DNA from 2 places in the Variovorax sp. P1_G12 genome. Region 2 is predicted to be linked to the other one. Evidence: riboswitches for the same ligand, from Rfam matches in the RefSeq annotation. Region 2 holds a riboswitch; the other holds the start of a gene.
What was found. A riboswitch is a leader RNA that binds a small molecule or an ion and turns the genes downstream of it on or off. The one in region 2 is predicted to bind S-adenosylhomocysteine.
Positions count from the first base shown of each region.

Region 1: it holds a riboswitch for S-adenosylhomocysteine, as region 2 does, so the genes downstream of both, ahcY (adenosylhomocysteinase) here and metH (methionine synthase) in region 2, are expected to answer to the same signal.

Region 1 covers NZ_JBFUBW010000008.1:74,079-82,367, reverse strand. The annotation lists gene AC1D2O_RS11155 (septal ring lytic transglycosylase RlpA family protein) at 1-432, opposite strand, end outside; gene metF (methylenetetrahydrofolate reductase [NAD(P)H]) at 429-1,289, opposite strand; gene AC1D2O_RS11145 (TlyA family RNA methyltransferase) at 1,240-2,049, opposite strand; gene ahcY (adenosylhomocysteinase) at 2,060-3,499, opposite strand; S-adenosyl-L-homocysteine riboswitch at 3,563-3,632, opposite strand; gene AC1D2O_RS11135 (hypothetical protein) at 3,739-4,389, shown strand; gene AC1D2O_RS11130 (peptide chain release factor 3) at 4,463-6,091, shown strand; gene AC1D2O_RS11125 (HAD-IIB family hydrolase) at 6,240-7,028, shown strand; gene AC1D2O_RS11120 (DUF4399 domain-containing protein) at 7,015-7,866, opposite strand; gene amrB (AmmeMemoRadiSam system protein B) at 8,065-8,289, shown strand, end outside.
Region 2 covers NZ_JBFUBW010000020.1:91,941-100,229, forward strand. The annotation lists gene AC1D2O_RS22420 (LysR family transcriptional regulator) at 1-874, opposite strand, end outside; gene AC1D2O_RS22425 (PACE efflux transporter) at 975-1,412, shown strand; S-adenosyl-L-homocysteine riboswitch at 1,421-1,513, shown strand; gene metH (methionine synthase) at 1,571-4,285, shown strand; gene AC1D2O_RS22435 (ArnT family glycosyltransferase) at 4,341-6,104, shown strand; gene AC1D2O_RS22440 (glycosyltransferase family 2 protein) at 6,101-7,063, shown strand; gene AC1D2O_RS22445 (GtrA family protein) at 7,060-7,443, shown strand; gene AC1D2O_RS22450 (amidohydrolase family protein) at 7,601-8,289, opposite strand, start outside.

The DNA of each region.
Region 1 (8,289 bases), on a different contig from region 2:
GACGCGCACCAGCACCTCGCGCCCGTTGACCAGGCTGCGCACGCACACGCGCGTGTTGAAGGGCAGCGTCTTGTGCGCCGCGGTGAACGCAGTCATGTCGAAGCGCTCGCCGCTGGCGGTCTTCCGCTGGTGGAACTGGATGCCGTACCAGGAAGCGCCGCCGCGCTCGAAGACCTCGCGCCCGCCCTCGTCGCCCGGAATGCCGTCGTCGGGCCCCAGTTCGCCGCGGCCCGATACAGCGAGGTCGTAGCGCACCGACGGCACCGCGGAGCGCGGCGGCGCGCCCGGCGGCAGGGCCGGCTGCTTCGCCAGCGGTCGCAGGCGACCCTGCGGCGCGTCGCCTGCCGCATCGCCCTGCGACGCCGGCTGCACCGCGCAGGCCGCGAGCAGCCCGGCCGCGAGCAGCGCCGCCAGGCCGCTGCGCAAACTCATGCAGCCCAGCCCAGCCGCTGCAGCACACCGAGCGTGGCCACCGACTGGTTCATCGTGTAGAAATGCAGCGCGGGCGCGCCGCCGGCGCGCAGGCGTTCGCACAAGGCCGCGACAACGTCGAGGCCGAAGGCCTTGATCGATGCCGTGTCGTCGCCGAAGCTCTGCAGCCGCAGGCGGATCCAGCGCGGGATCTCGGCGCCGCAGGCATCGGAGAAGCGCATCAGCTGCGTCGAGCTCGTGATCGGCATGATGCCCGGCACGATCGGCGTCGATAGCCCCAGCGCGCGTGCCTCGTCGACGAAGCGCCAGTAGGCCTCGGCACTGAAGAAATACTGCGTGATGGCCGAATCGGCGCCCGCGTGCACCTTGGCCGCGAAGGCCTGCAGGTCGGCCTCGGGCGAGCGCGCCTGCGGATGCACTTCGGGATAGCAGGCCACCTCGATGTGGAAATCGCGGCCGGTTTCTGCGCGGATGAAGGCGACGAGATCGCTCGCGTAGTGGAACTCGCCGCCCACGCCATAGCCGCTCGGCAGGTCGCCGCGCAAGGCGACCAGGCGCTTGACGCCCATCGCCTTCAGCTCGGCCAGCTGCTCGCGGACCGTCGCCTTGGTCGCGCCGATGCAGGAGAAATGGCAGGCCGCTTCCACGCCTTCGGCCAGGATCTCGCGCACCGCGCCGAAAGTGCCTTCGTGCGTGGAGCCGCCGGCACCGTAGGTGACGGAGCAGAACTCGGGCTCTTGCGCGTAGAGCTGCTGCCGCACGGCGCGCAGCTTGACTGCGCCCTCGGGCGTCTTGGTCGGGAAGAACTCAAAGCTCAGCGGAAGGCGCACGGCCGGCTCCTGGTTGGCCGTCCGCATGAACAGCATGGATGAAGAACTCGTGGTTGCCGTCGCCGCCCTCGATCGGGCTGTCGAGCCAACGCACGACGCGCAGGCCGAGTGCCGCGCAGGTATCGCGCAAGCGCTGCTCGACCACGGCGTACAGCGCGGGCTCGCGCACGATGCCGCCCTTGCCGACCTGGCCCGGCTGCAGTTCGAACTGCGGCTTGACGAGCATCAGCATGTCGCCATCGGGCGCCAGCAGCGGCACCAGCGCGGGCAACACCAGCGTGAGTGAAATGAAGGAGAGATCGCCGACGATCAGGCCGAAGCTCCGGTCGGCAGTCTCCTCATCAGGGGATTCGGATGCCCAGGCATCCGCCGTCAGCGTGCGGGCGTTGACGCCCTCGACCGCGGTCACGCGCGCATCGTCGCGCACGCGCGCATGCAGTTGGCCGTGGCCGACGTCGACGCCCACCACATGCTCGGCGCCTTGCTGCAGCAGGCAGTCGGTGAAGCCGCCGGTCGACTGGCCCACATCGAGGCAACGCCGGCCGCGCGGGTCGATGCCGGTGGCGGCCAGCGCGCCTTCCAGCTTGAGGCCGCCGCGCGAGACGTAGCGGGCCTCGGCGGCATCGAGCAGTTCGAGCTCGGCCGCTTCGGGGATTTCGTCGCGGTTCTTCCCCACGACGCGCCAGTCGGCACCGTCACGCCAGCGCAAGCCGCCGGCGATCAGGCGGACGGCCTGCGAGCGCGAAGCGGCGAGGCCGCGTTCGACGAGTAGCTGATCGGCACGCAAGACGTGGGACTCAGTAGCGGTAGGTGTCGGGCTTGTACGGGCCGTTCTTGTCGACGCCGATGTACGCTGCCTGCGCATCCGTCAGTTCGGTCAGCATCGCTCCGACCTTCTTGAGGTGCAGGCGAGCGACCTTCTCGTCCAGGTGCTTGGGCAGCACGTAGACCTTGCCGGCCTGGTAGGCGTCGGGCTTGGTGAACAGCTCGATCTGGGCGATGGTCTGGTTCGCGAACGACGACGACATCACGAAGCTCGGGTGGCCCGTGCCGCAGCCGAGGTTCACGAGGCGACCCTTGGCCAGCAGGATGATCTTCTTGCCGTCCGGGAAGGTGATGTGGTCGACCTGCGGCTTGATCTCTTCCCACTCGTACTTCTCGATCGAGGCGACGTCGATCTCGTTGTCGAAGTGGCCGATGTTGCAGACGATGGCCTGGTCCTTCATCTTCGCCATCGTGTCGTGCGTGATGACGTCCTTGTTGCCGGTGGTCGTCACGAAGATGTCGGCCTTGTCGGCGGCGTACTCCATGGTCACGACCTTGTAGCCTTCCATCGCCGCCTGCAGGGCGTTGATGGGGTCGATCTCGGTCACCCACACCTGCGCGCTCAGGGCGCGCAGGGCCTGGGCCGAGCCCTTGCCCACGTCGCCGTAGCCGGCCACGCAGGCCACCTTGCCGGCGATCATCACGTCGGTCGCGCGCTTGATGCCGTCGACCAGCGATTCGCGGCAGCCGTAGAGGTTGTCGAACTTGCTCTTGGTGACCGAGTCGTTGACGTTGATGGCGCGGAACAGCAGCGTGCCCTTGGCCGACATCTCGTTCAGGCGGTGCACGCCGGTGGTGGTTTCCTCGGTCACGCCGATGATCTCGGCCGACTTGCGGGTGTACCAGGTCGAATCGACCGCCAGCTTGGCCTTGATGGCCGCATACAGGATGCGCTCTTCCTCGCTGGTCGGGTTGGCCAGCACGCTCTGGTCCTTCTCGGCGCGCTGGCCCAGGTGCATCAGCAGCGTGGCATCGCCGCCGTCGTCGAGGATCATGTTCGGGCCTTCGCCGGCCGAGCCCTTGGGGCCGAATTCGAAGATGCGATGGGTGTAGTCCCAGTAGTCTTCCAGCGACTCGCCCTTGATCGCGAACACCGGCGTGCCGGCCGCGGCGATGGCGGCGGCGGCGTGGTCCTGGGTCGAGAAGATGTTGCACGAGGCCCAGCGCACGGTGGCGCCGAGCGCCTGCAGCGTCTCGATCAGCACGGCGGTCTGGATCGTCATGTGCAGCGAGCCGGTGATGCGCGCGCCCTTGAGCGCCTGGCCCTTGGCGAACTCTTCGCGAATCGCCATCAGGCCGGGCATCTCGGTTTCGGCGATCCGGATTTCCTTGCGGCCCCAGGCGGCAAGGGAGAGGTCGGCGATCGCCTGGTCGACGGTGGAAACGGGGGACGGTTTGAGAACTGCGCTCATGTTGGCTCCAAAGCAAGCTTGAAAGATGCCACTGCGATCGGGGAATGGACTCACCGCGAGAACAGCGGGTGAGCGTGGTTGCGATGATGGTCCGAGCCTCACGCCTGTCGGCGCTGCAACGCTCCTCGGAACGGCGTATTTTAACGCGCGGCGCCGGCCGGCCGCCAGCAGCGCTTTTCGGATCGGCCTAGACTGCGGATCCTCCCACCCCCAACAATCGCCCCACCCGGCCGATCCTCATGTCCAAAGCCAAGATCCTTGCCACTTCGTTCGTGATGGCCGCGACGGCCACGCTGTCCTTGCCGGCTCCGGCGCAGGCCCCGGCCGCGGCCGCGGAGCCCACCGTGCGCGTGCGCGGCGTCATCGCGCACGTCGACGCGAATTCGCTGACGGTCAAGGACCGCAGCGGCGAGATCGTCACCCTGGTGCGGCCCGCCAGCATGCGCGTGCTCGAAGTGCTCCCGCTCGACATGGCCGCCATCAAGCCCGACAGCTTCGTCGGCGCGGGTTCGCTGCCGCAGCCCGACGGCACCCAGCGCGCGGTCGAGGTACTCGTGTTTCCGGAAGCCATGCGCGGCACCGGCGAAGGCTTCCGCCCCTGGGACTACATGCCCGACGGGACGATGACCAATGCCACCGTCTCCGCGCTCTCGGCGGCGCCGGCGGCGGTTCCGGGCGGCAAGAAGCTGGTGCTCAAGTACAAGGACGGCGAGAAGACCGTCATCGTCCCGCGCGGCACGCCGATCGTCACCTTCAAGCCGGCCCAGGACGACCAGGCGGCGCTGGTGGTCCAGGGCGCGATGGTCACGGTGACCGCCCAGGTGAAGGACGGCAAGCCGACCGCCTCGAGCATGCTGGTGGGCCGCAAAGGCTTCTCACCCCCGATGTGAGCGCCCGAACGGTAAAATCGTGGGTTTTGCCTCCAGCAGCCCGCGCCCGTGAGCGCGCACCGCGTTCACCCCCATGACCTTCGCCTCCGAAACCAAACGCCGCCGCACCTTCGCGATCATCTCCCACCCGGACGCCGGCAAGACCACGCTGACCGAGAAGCTGCTGCTGTTCTCGGGCGCGATCCAGATCGCCGGCTCGGTGAAGGCGCGCAAGGCCTCGCGCCACGCGACCTCCGACTGGATGGAGATCGAGAAGCAGCGCGGCATCTCGGTCGCCTCGTCGGTGATGCAGATGAGCTACCGCGACCACGTCATCAACCTGCTCGACACGCCGGGCCACAAGGACTTCTCCGAAGACACCTACCGTGTGCTGACCGCGGTCGATTCGGCCCTGATGGTGATCGACGCGGCCAACGGCGTGGAAGCACAGACCCGGCGGCTGATCGAGGTCTGCCGCCAGCGCGACACGCCGATCATCACCTTCGTCAACAAGATGGACCGCGAGGTGCGCGAGCCGCTCGAACTGCTCGACGAGATCGAGCGCGAACTCGGCATGCCCTGCGTGCCGATGACCTGGCCGGTGGGCCAGGGCAAGAGCTTCGGCGGCATCATCAACCTGCGCACGAAGGCGATGACGGTGTTCGAGTCGGGCCAGGAAAAGCTGCCGCAGGACTTCGAAACGATTCCGCTGACCGACCGCGACGCGCTGCACAAGCGCTTCGGCCGCGAGTTCGACCACGCAGTGGAAAGCATGGAACTGGCCACCGGCGCCTCGCCCACCTGGGACCGCGAGGCCTTCCTGTCCGGCAAGCAGACGCCGGTGTTCTTCGGCTCCGGCGTCAACAACTTCGGCGTGATGGAAGTGCTCGACGCGCTGGTCGACCTGGCGCCGCCGCCGCAGCCGCGCATCAGCACCACGATGGTCAACCGGCAGCCGGTGGTCAAGGAGATCCGGCCCGAGCACAAGGACTTCGCGGGCGTGGTGTTCAAGGTGCAGGCCAACATGGACGCCAACCACCGCGACCGCATCGCCTTCGTCCGCATGGCCTCGGGGCGCTACACGCCGGGCATGAAGCTCAAGGTGCAGCGCACCGCGAAGGAACTGCGCCCGACCAGCGTCGTGACCTTCATGAGCCAGCGGCGCGAAGCGGTCGAGGAGGCCTACGCCGGCGACATCGTCGGCTTCACGACCCACGGCGGCGTGCAGCTCGGCGACACCATCACCGACGGCGCCTCGCTGCAGTTCACCGGCCTGCCCTTCTTCGCGCCCGAGCTGTTCATGACCGTGATCCTCAGGAACCCGCTGCGCACCAAGCAGCTGCAGCAGGGCCTGGCCCAGCTCGGCGAAGAGGGCGCGATCCAGGTGTTCCGCCCCGAGGTCGGCGGCCCGATGCTGCTGGGCGCGGTCGGGCAGCTGCAGTTCGAAGTGGTGCAGCACCGCCTGAAGACCGAGTACGACGCCGACGTCCGGCTCGAGGGCTGCCAGTACACCGGCGCGCGCTGGATCACGGCCGACACCCCGGCCGAGCTGCGCGCCTTCGTCGATGCCTATCCGGCGCGGATGGCGCTCGACGCGGCCAACACGCTGGCCTACCTGTGCACCTCGCCCTACGACGTGCGGCTGGCGCAGGAGCGCTTTCCGAAGATCCACTTCCATCCCCTGCGCGAGCACGCGGGACTGGCGCTGCAGACCGCCTCCTGAAATGAAACACCCCCGAAGCGCCTGCGGCGCTGCCCCCTCAAGGGGGCGATACCAGCGGCCTGGCAAAGCCAGATCCGCGGTATCTCTGGGCTTGGCCGCGCCGGTTTCATGCGTCGCGAGTCACGCGATCGCGTGGTGAAGAACTGAGATGACTCCTCTGACTGAGTGGCCGCTGGCGGCGCGGCGCGCGCTGGTCGGCGTCTTCACCGACATCGACGACACGCTGACGACCGAAGGCGCGATCAGCGCCGATGCGCTGGCAGCGCTGGCCGACCTGCGCGCAGCCGGCCTGCATCGGGTGGCGATCACCGGCCGCCCGGTGGGCTGGAGCGAACCCTTCGCGAGCGCCTGGCCGGTGGATGCGATCGTGGCCGAGAACGGCGCCGTCGCGCTGCTGCCCGCGCCCCAGGGCGGCCTCGAGAAGCGCTACCAGCAGGACGCGCCCACGCGTGAGCGCAATTTCGCGCGCATGCAGGCCGTGCTGGCCCGCATCGAGCGCGAGATCCCCGGCGCCCGGCGCGCCACCGACTCGCCGGGCCGCGAATGCGACATCGCGATCGACCACAGCGAATTCACGCAACTCGGCGATGCGCAGATCGCCGCTGTCGTCGCGCTGATGCGCAGCGAGGGCATGCACGCCACCGTCAGCAGCATCCACGTCAACGGCTGGTACGGCGAGCACAACAAGCTGGCCGGCGCCCGCTGGATCGTGCGCGAGCTCTGGGGCCGCCGGCTCGACGACGAGATGCAGCGCTGGGCCTACGTCGGCGATTCGACCAACGACGCGCTGATGTTCGAGCATTTCGAGCACAGCATCGGCGTGGCGAACGTCCGCCGGTTCGAGGCCGCCCTGTCGCACCTGCCGAGCTACGTCGCCGAGCGCGAGCGCGGCGCCGGCTTCGCCGAGGTGGCGGCCGCGATACTCAAGGCACGGTGAAGGCGACCGGCCTGGCGCGTGCGACGACGTTCCCGGCCGCGGTGTTGCTCAGGAGCTCGAGCCGGGCGCTGTAGCTGCCCTTGGGCGGGTTGAGCCACACCTCGGTCTGCCCGCCGTCGAGGTCGATGATTTCCGCCTTCTGGCCCGGACGCTCCAGCACCAGCCGGAAGTGGCCGGTGTCGGGCACCTTGGGCGCTGCGTTCGACACGTTCAGGCCGCTGGCATGGAACTGCACGCGCAGCGGCAACTGCACCGTGCTGCGATCGGCGGGACTCAGCAGTTCGATGCGCGGCTCGCCCAGCAGGCTGGCCGGCGTGACACCCTTGTTCTGCTTGCTGACCGTGAACCTGAGCGGCTTGCTATAGACGAAATACGGGATGTGTCCCTGGTCCGCCAGCACCAGCCGCATCGTGTAGGTGCCCGGCGGCAGGTCGACCACGGTCTCCATCTGGCCCTTCCCGAAGTGGATGTAGTGCTCGGTGAAGGGCAGCGGCTTGGTGAAGTCGAGCGGCAGCGGCTGGTTGATCAGCAGGTGGTGGTGGCCGGCCGTGCCCGCGGTCCTGCCGGCCGGGACAATGCCGCGCATCGAAAGGCCGAAGCGCGCGACGAAGGGCGCCTCGGTCGTGGCGCCGTCCTTCAGGTTCGTGAAATAGGCCTCGGGCGACCAGTTGGGCGGCGGCACCACCCAGGGATGGACGACCAGATCGGCACTGTCGGCCGCCGGTTGTGGCGCGGGTGCCTGAGGCGATTGCGCCCAAGCCCCGCCCGCCAGCAGCAGGAGCCAGGCCGCCGCTGCCACCATTCCCGCCCGCGTCCCGTGACGAATTCGACCGCGCATGCCTGCTCCTCCTGTGGTTGCCGGATTGTGTATCAGGAAGTTCTAGATTGTTAGAACTTAAGACGGACCAAACGTGACAAAAGGCCGCTAGCAGTGCGAGACGGCCGCGTGCAGCGCGACAAGCATCCGCGCGCGCCCTGGCAAGGTCTTGATTTTCGATCTCGGAGGGTTCAGATTCAGCGTCAGGAGCCCTGCTCGATGCCTGCCGTACGCCGCGCCGTTGTCGATGGCCTGTTCTACCCCGCCGCGCCCGGAGCGCTGCGCAGGCAGGTCGCTGACCACCTGGCCGGCGTCGGCGCCGACGACGACCCGGCGCGCGGGCCCGCGAAGCTGCTGATCACCCCCCATGCGGGCTACGAGTACTGCGGCGCGGTGGCGGCGCACGCCTATGCCCTGCTCGGTCGGCGGCGCGAGCCGGCCATC
Region 2 (8,289 bases):
GGGCGATCAGCGCCACGAAGCGCTGGGCGCCCAGGCCCAGCGGCCGCTCGCGCGACCACACGACGTCGACCCACAGGTCGAGCCCGTTGGACAGGTTCTCGAACGGAATCTCGACCAGCGCGCCCGCCGCCACGTGCGGCCGGGCGAAGTTGCGCGGCAGCCAGCCCCAGCCCAGGCCGGCGGTGATCAGGCTCAGGGCGGCCAGCGCGTTGTCGGTGCGCCAGACGTGCCGTGCGAAGACGAAGCGCGGGTCGCTGGTGGCCAGGTCACGGCCGGCGACCACGATCTGCCGCGTGGTCGTCAGGTGCTCCTCGCGCAGCCGGCCGCCGGCGGCGGCCAGCACCGGGTGGTCGGGCGCCATCACGGCCACCATGGTGTCGCTGGCCACCTCCTGAAACCCCTCCCGGCCGTCCAGGCTGGGACGCTCGAACACCAGCGCCAGCTGCGCCCGGCCGCTGTGCAGCAGCGCCAGCGCATCGGCTTGCGGCGCGGCCAGCACCTCGACCTCCAGCAGCGGGTATTCGTTCGCCAGGGCGGCCAGCGGGCCGCTCCAGGGCGCCGCGAGCAGTTCGGGCGCGATCGCGAGCGTGAGCCGGTTCTCCAGCCCCTGGGTGAGCGCCAGCGCCTGCACCTGGAGCTGCTTGAGCTGCGCCGCCAGCAGGCGCGCCTGCGGTTCCAGCGAACGCGCCGCCTCGGTGGGCTGCGGTTCCCGGCCGCTGCGGTCGAAGAGCAGCAGGTCGAGTTCCGCCTCGAGATTGGCGATCGCCATGCTGACCGCGGAGGGCACCCGGCCCAGGGCCCGCGCCGCGGCCGAGAAAGAACCGTGGTCGATGACCGCGAGGAACACCTCCACGTTGTCGCTGGAAAAGCTCATGCGGTCCGACCTATCAATTAACTTGAAAGAAGATGACTTTATATGTCAGTCAAACAAATATAAAGTACCCATCAACACCAACCAACACGGGATCGATTTCATGCAAGGGCTCAAACGCCGCGTCGTCTACATCAGCCTCTACGAGGGCATCGCCATCGTCGTGGCCAGCGCGGGGCTGGCGCTGATGTCGGGCCAGGGCCTGGGCCACTCGGGCGTGCTGGCGGTCATCGCCTCGGTCATCGCGGTGCTCTGGAACCTCACGTTCAACGCCCTGTTCGAGCGCTGGGAATCGCGCCAGGCCGTGCGCGGCCGCAGCGTCCGCCGCCGCGTCGCCCATGCGATCGGCTTCGAGGGCGGCCTGGTGGCCTTCCTGGTGCCGATCTTCGCCTGGTGGCTGGACGTGAGCCTGTGGGAGGCGTTGGTGATGGACCTGGGACTGGTGGTTTTCTTCCTGGTCTACACCTTCGTCTTCAACTGGGCCTTCGACGCCATTTTCGGCTTGCCCGCATCGGCGGCCGGCGCCGCCCAGCCGGCGTAAAATCCGCGGCTCCCAAGGAGCGTTGCAGCGCTGCCGTCCATCCGGGCGGCGGCGTCAGGCTTGGGCTTCCAGCCACTGGAGTGCAACGACGCTCGCCTGACCCCGTTTCCACAGGTGAGCCCATGTCCTCCGATCCTTCCTCCGTCGCCGTCCCCCCGATGAAGCTGTCCGGCCTCGAGCCGGTGCAGATCGGCCAGGGCTCGCTGTTCGTCAACATCGGCGAGCGCACCAACGTCACCGGCTCCAAGGCCTTCGCGCGGATGATCCTCAACGGCCAGTTCGAGGAAGCGCTGGCCGTCGCGCGCCAGCAGGTCGAGAACGGCGCCCAGGTGATCGACATCAACATGGACGAGGCCATGCTCGACAGCAAGGCCGCCATGGTGCGCTTCCTGAACCTGATCGCCAGCGAACCCGACATCGCGCGGGTGCCGATCATGGTCGACAGCTCGAAGTGGGAGGTGATCGAGGCCGGCTTGCGCTGCATCCAGGGCAAGGGCATCGTCAACTCGATCAGCATGAAGGAGGGCGAGGACCCCTTCCGGCACCAGGCCCGCCTGCTGCGGCGCTACGGCGCAGCGGCGGTGGTGATGGCCTTCGATGAAAAGGGCCAGGCCGACACCTACGAGCGCAAGATCGAGATCTGCGAGCGGGCCTACCGCCTCTTGGTCGACGAGATCGGCTTCCCGCCCGAGGACATCATCTTCGACCCCAACATCTTCGCGATCGCCACCGGCATCGAGGAGCACAACAACTACGCGGTCGACTTCATCAACGCGGTGCGCTGGATCAAGCAGAACCTGCCCGGCGCCAAGGTGTCGGGCGGGGTCTCGAACGTGAGCTTCAGCTTCCGCGGCAACGACCCGGTGCGCGAAGCCATCCACACCGTGTTCCTGTACCACGCCATTCAGGCCGGCATGGACATGGGCATCGTCAACGCCGGCATGGTGGGCGTCTACGACGACCTCGAGCCCGAGCTGCGCGAGCGGGTGGAAGACGTGGTGCTGAACCGCCGGCCCGATGCCGGCGAGCGCCTGGTCGAGGTCGCCGAGACCGCCAAGAGCGGCGCCAAGGACGAGAGCAAGAAGCTCGAATGGCGCGGCACGCCGGAGCATCCGGTGGGCGTGAGCCAGCGCCTCTCGCATGCCATGGTGCACGGCATCACCGACTTCATCGTCGAGGACACCGAAGAGGCCTACCAGGCGATCCTGGCCAAGGGCGGCCGTCCGCTGCACGTGATCGAAGGCCCGCTGATGGACGGCATGAACATCGTCGGCGACCTGTTCGGCCAGGGCAAGATGTTCCTGCCGCAGGTGGTGAAGTCGGCCCGCGTGATGAAGTCCGCGGTGGCCCACCTGATCCCCTACATCGAGGAGGAAAAGCGCCAGGACGAGGCCGCCGGCCGTGACGTCCGGACCAAGGGCAAGATCGTCATCGCGACCGTCAAGGGCGACGTCCACGACATCGGCAAGAACATCGTCACGGTCGTGCTCCAGTGCAACAACTTCGAGGTCGTGAACATGGGCGTGATGGTGCCCTGCCATGAGATCCTCGCGCGCGCCAAGGTCGAGGGCGCCGACATCGTCGGCCTCTCGGGCCTGATCACGCCGAGCCTCGAGGAGATGCAGTACGTCGCCGGCGAGATGCAGAAGGACGAGCACTTCCGGATCAAGAAGATCCCCCTGCTGATCGGCGGCGCCACCACCAGCCGCGTGCACACCGCGGTCAAGATCGCGCCGCACTACGAAGGGCCGGTGGTCTACGTGCCCGACGCCTCGCGCAGCGTGAGCGTGGCGCAGTCTCTGCTGTCGGAGCAGGCCGCGAACTACATCAACGAGATCAACGCCGACTACGACAAGGTGCGCCACCAGCACGCCAACAAGAAGCAGACGCCGCTGTGGCCGCTGGCCAAGGCGCGCGCCAACAAGGCGCCGATCGCCTGGACGGGCTATGTGCCGCCGGTGCCGAAGTTCATCGGACGGCGCGTGTTCAAGAACTTCGACCTCACCGAGCTGGCGAAGTACATCGACTGGGGGCCGTTCTTCCAGACCTGGGACCTGGCCGGCCCGTTTCCGGCGATCCTCAAGGACGAGGTGGTCGGCACCGAGGCGGTGCGCGTCTATGCCGACGGCCAGCGCATGCTCAAGCGGCTGATCGAGGGCCGCTGGCTCACGGCCAGCGGCGTGATCGGCTTCTGGCCGGCCAACACCGAGAACGACGACGACATCGTGCTCTACACCGACGAGTCGCGCACCGAAGTCGCCATGACCTGGTACGGCATGCGCCAGCAGACCGAGAAGCAGGAGATCGAGGGCGTGATGCGGCCCAGCCGCTGCCTGGCCGACTTCGTCGCGCCGCGGGCGAGCGGCCTCGCGGACTACGTGGGCGTGTTCGCGGTCACCGCCGGCCTGGGCGTCGAGAAGAAGGAGAAGTACTTCATCGACGACCTCGACGACTACTCGGCCATCATGCTCAAGGCGTTGGCCGACCGCCTGGCCGAGGCCTTCGCCGAAGCGCTGCACCACCGCGTGCGCTCCGACCTGTGGGGCTATGCGGCCGACGAGGCCTTGAGCAACGAGGAGATGATCGGCGAGAAGTACCGCGGCATCCGGCCCGCGCCCGGCTATCCGGCCTGCCCGGACCACAGCGTGAAGCGGCCGATGTTCGACCTCCTGAACTGCGCGGACATCGGCATGACGCTGACCGACAGCCTCGCCATGATGCCGGCCGCCAGCGTGAGCGGCTTCTACCTGAGCCATCCCGACGCGACCTATTTCAACGTCGGCAAGATCGGGCACGACCAGCTGCAGGACCAGGCGGCGCGGCGCGACCAGAGCGAGGCGGACCTCGAGCGCCTGCTGGCGCCGAATCTATGACACGGGAAGTCGTTGCCAGCGCGAACGGCGAGCGGGAGTTCCTATTCAGAAGTTGATGTTTGCAGCCACGCATTACGCGGCGCTGGCGGTGTTCGTGGTCGGATGCTGGGGTTTCGGCCGGGCGCTGCTGATGCGCATCGGCGCGCCCATGCGCCGCGATGTGTGGCTCGAGACCGCGATGGCGGCCGCGGCCGGGCTCGGGATCTTTGTCTGCGTCTTCCAGGCGATCGCGATCGCCGGCCTGTTCACCCGGGGCGCGGTGATCGGCGTGGTCGCGGCCGGCGTGCTGGCGGCCGGCCTGCAGGCGCCGGCCTGGCGGCGCGAACTGCGCGCGCGCGAGCGCTCGGCGCCCTGGACCTTCGTCGAGAAGCTGGCGCTGGCGGTGCTCGCACTGACCGCACTGCCGGCGCTGGTCGAGCCGCTGGCGCCGCCGGCGGCCTTCGACGAGCTGATGTACCACCTGCCCTATGCGCGCGAGCTGGCGCAGAGCGGCCGGCTCGCCATCCACGAATGGCTGCGCTACCCCTGGTTCCCGTACAACTACAACCTGATCCATGCGGGCGGGTTGCTGGTCGGCGACGACGTGCTGCCGCACCTGCTGAGCGGCCTCGCGGGCTGGCTTTCGGTGGGAATCGTCTACCGCCTGGGCGTGCAGCATGCGAGCCGGGTGACCGGCCTCATCGCCGCCGCGATCTGGCTCGGCATCGGCGACTATGAAAGCGCGCTGATCGACATCAGCGTGGCGCTCTTCGTGCTCGCGGCCTGCACCGCCCTGTGGTGGTGGCGCGAGTCCGACGACCCGGTGCGGGGGCCGCGCTGGCTGGCGCTGGCAGCATTTTTTCTCGGCATCGCCGCGGGTTCCAAGTACCAGGCCCTGACCGTGCTGCCACTGGTGGCGCTGTTCGTGGTGCGGCGCGAACGCAGGCTCAGGGTCTGGGCCGTGGCGCTCCTGTGTTTCCTGGTTCCCTGCATCTACTGGTATGCGCGCAACGCCGTCCTGACCGGCGACCCCTTCAACCCGATCGGCTCGCGCTTGTTCGGCTTCACCAACTGGAACCTGGCCGACTACAAGAACCAGTTCGACGACGTGAAGGCCCACGCCGCGTGGCCCAACGGCTTCCTCTGGGGCGTGCTGTTCGCCCCGCTCGCCCTGCTCTGGAAGCGTTCGCCCGCCGTGCGTGCGGCCGCGGTCTTCAGCATCTATTCGCTGGGCGTCTGGGCCCTGACCTCGCGCTATCCGCGCTATCTGGCGGCCTCGGTGCCGCTGATCGCGCTGGTCTCGGTGGTGGGCTGGCAGGCGCTGCTGGGCGGTCTGGCCGGCTGGCTGCGCCGCGCGCTGCCGCGCTGGAACGCCCAGGGCACGCTCGACCGCGCCGGCCGCTGTCTTGGCGTGCTGCTGGTGGTGATCGGAGTCGGGGGCTCGTTCTACATGACGCGGCGCAGCGTGGCGGCGATCGCGACCACGCCGGCCGAGCGGACGGCCTTCCTCGAGGCGAAGGTGCCCGGCTACGCCGTCATGAACTACCTGCGCGAGCACGCCAGCGGACGCGTCTACCAGATCGCACTCAGCGAAGCGACTTACTATGGGCCGGCGCCGGTGTGGGGCGACGCGATCGGACCCTGGCGCTATTCCGACTTCATCGTCCTGCCACCGGTCGAGTTCGCCCGCAAACTGGCCGGGCTGGGCTTCGAGGCGATCGCGGTGGGCGCCGGAAGCGCCCCGCTGCTCGAAGCCCAGCCCGGCTTCCTTGACCATTTCGCCTTGATGTACGAAAAAGCCGGTGCCAAGGCCTACCGCATCCTGCCCATCCAGAAATGACCGATCGTCCCGACCTGAGCGGCCTGCGCATCGCAGCCGTGATCCCGTGCTTCAACGAGGCGCTCGCCATTGCGCAGGTGGTGGACGAGTTCCGCGCCGCGCTGCCTGAGGCCGAGATCCATGTCTTCGACAACAACTCGACCGACGACACCGCGGCCGTGGCCCGGGCCTGCGGCGCGACCGTGACGCACGTCGCGCTGCGCGGCAAGGGCAACGTGGCGCGCCGCATGTTCGCGGACGTCGAGGCCGACGTCTACGTGATGGTCGACGGCGACGCCACCTACGATGTCGGCGAAGTGCGCCGCCTGATCGAGATGATGGTGGAGGGCAATCTCGACATGGTGGTCGGCTCGCGGGTCGACGACCGCGCCGACCAGCAGACCTACCGGCGCGGCCATCGCTTCGGCAACGCGCTCCTGACCGGCGCGGTGGCCAGCCTCTTCGGCGGCCGCCTGACCGACATGCTCTCGGGCTACCGCGTCTTTTCCAGGCGCTATGCCAAGTCATTCCCGGCGGTATCGGAAGGCTTCGAGATCGAGACCGAACTGACGGTGCACGCGCTCGAACTGCGCATGCCCTTCGCCGAGGTGCCGGTGCCGTACCGCTCGCGGCCCGAGGGCTCGGAAAGCAAGCTGTCGACCTACCGCGACGGCTGGCGCATCCTGAAGACCATCTGCAAGCTGTTCGTGAGCGAACGGCCGCTGCAGTTCTTCGCCGGCATCGCGGCCTTGCTGGCGCTGGCGTCGGTGATCATCGCCGAGCCGCTGGTCGCCACCTACCTGCAGACCGGCCTGGTTCCGCGAGTGCCGACCGCCGTGCTGGTGACCGGCATGATGCTGGTCGCGATGCTGTCCTTCGTCTGCGGCGTGGTGCTGCACACCGTGACCATCGGGCGCCAGGAGGCCAAGCGGCTGTGCTACCTGGCGATTCCCGGCGTGCGGCAGCGCGGTCGGTCGTGAAGATCGGTCGCGAATTCCTGTCGTTCGCGGTCGTCGGCGCGCTCGGCTTCGGCGTCGACCTGGGCGTGCTCTACCTGGTGGCGCCGACGCTCGGCTGGTATGGCGGGCGCGTGGTCTCGTTCATTGCCGCGGCCACCGCCACCTGGGCGCTGAACCGGCGCTACACCTTCGCCGATCGGCGGTCGGGCGCATCGATCGCGCGTGAATACCTTCGCTACCTGCTCACCATGCTGGCCGGCGCGCTGGTCAACTATGTGGCGTATGTGCTGACGCTGCACTGGCTCGGCGGCCCGCTGGCGCCTGCGCTCGGTGTCGCGCTCGGCAGCGGCGCCGGGCTGGTGGTCAATTTCCTGACCGCGCGGCACCTGGTGTTCAGGTAGCCCGCGCAGCCGAACAACAAACACAGCGCCGGTTTTCCCGCGGCCGGCGCAGCCAGGCCCATTGATGAAACACCGCGGATCTGGCTTTGCCAGGCCGCTGGTGTTGCCCTCGGCAGGGGGTGGGCGACTACACGAAGTGAGTCAACCTGGGGGCGAGCTAAATGATCACCGGGATCTCGGTCGCCGGCGGCGTGTTGCGGCTGCGTCCGCAGCGCACGATGCCGTCGATCATCACCATCCCGACGCCCGGGATGTCGCCGAGCTGCACGCTTTCGAGCAGGCCGATCGCGGGCGAATGCTGCGCCCGGTCCATGAAGACGAAGTCGGCGTCGCGGCCGACCTCGATCAGCCCGCAGTTGAGCTTGCGGATGCGTGCCGTGTTGCCGGTGGCGAAGCAGAACACCAGCTCGGCCGGGATGTTGGCGATCGAGGACAGCATCGCCACCATGCGCAGGATGCCCAGCGGCTGCACGCCCGAGCCCGCGGGCCCGTCGGTGCCGAGGATCACGCGGTGCGGGCACTTGAGCTCGAGCGCGGCCTTGGCCGCCGCGATGGCGACGCGCTCGTTGCCGTTGTGCACGATCTCGATCGCGCGCGACGATTTCTCGCACAGCTCGCACACGTGCGCCTCGGGCAGCGAGGTGTGGCCACCGTTGATGTGGCCGATGATGTCGGCATCGGCTTCGAGCACCACGTCCTTGTCGATCAGGCCCGAGCCCGGGATCGACGGGCCGCCCGTGTGGATGGTGCTCTGGATGCCGTACTTGCGGGCCCAGGCGACCATCTCCTTGGCCTCGTAGCCGGCCTTGACCGAACCCAGGCCGACCTCGCCGAGCAGGCCGACGC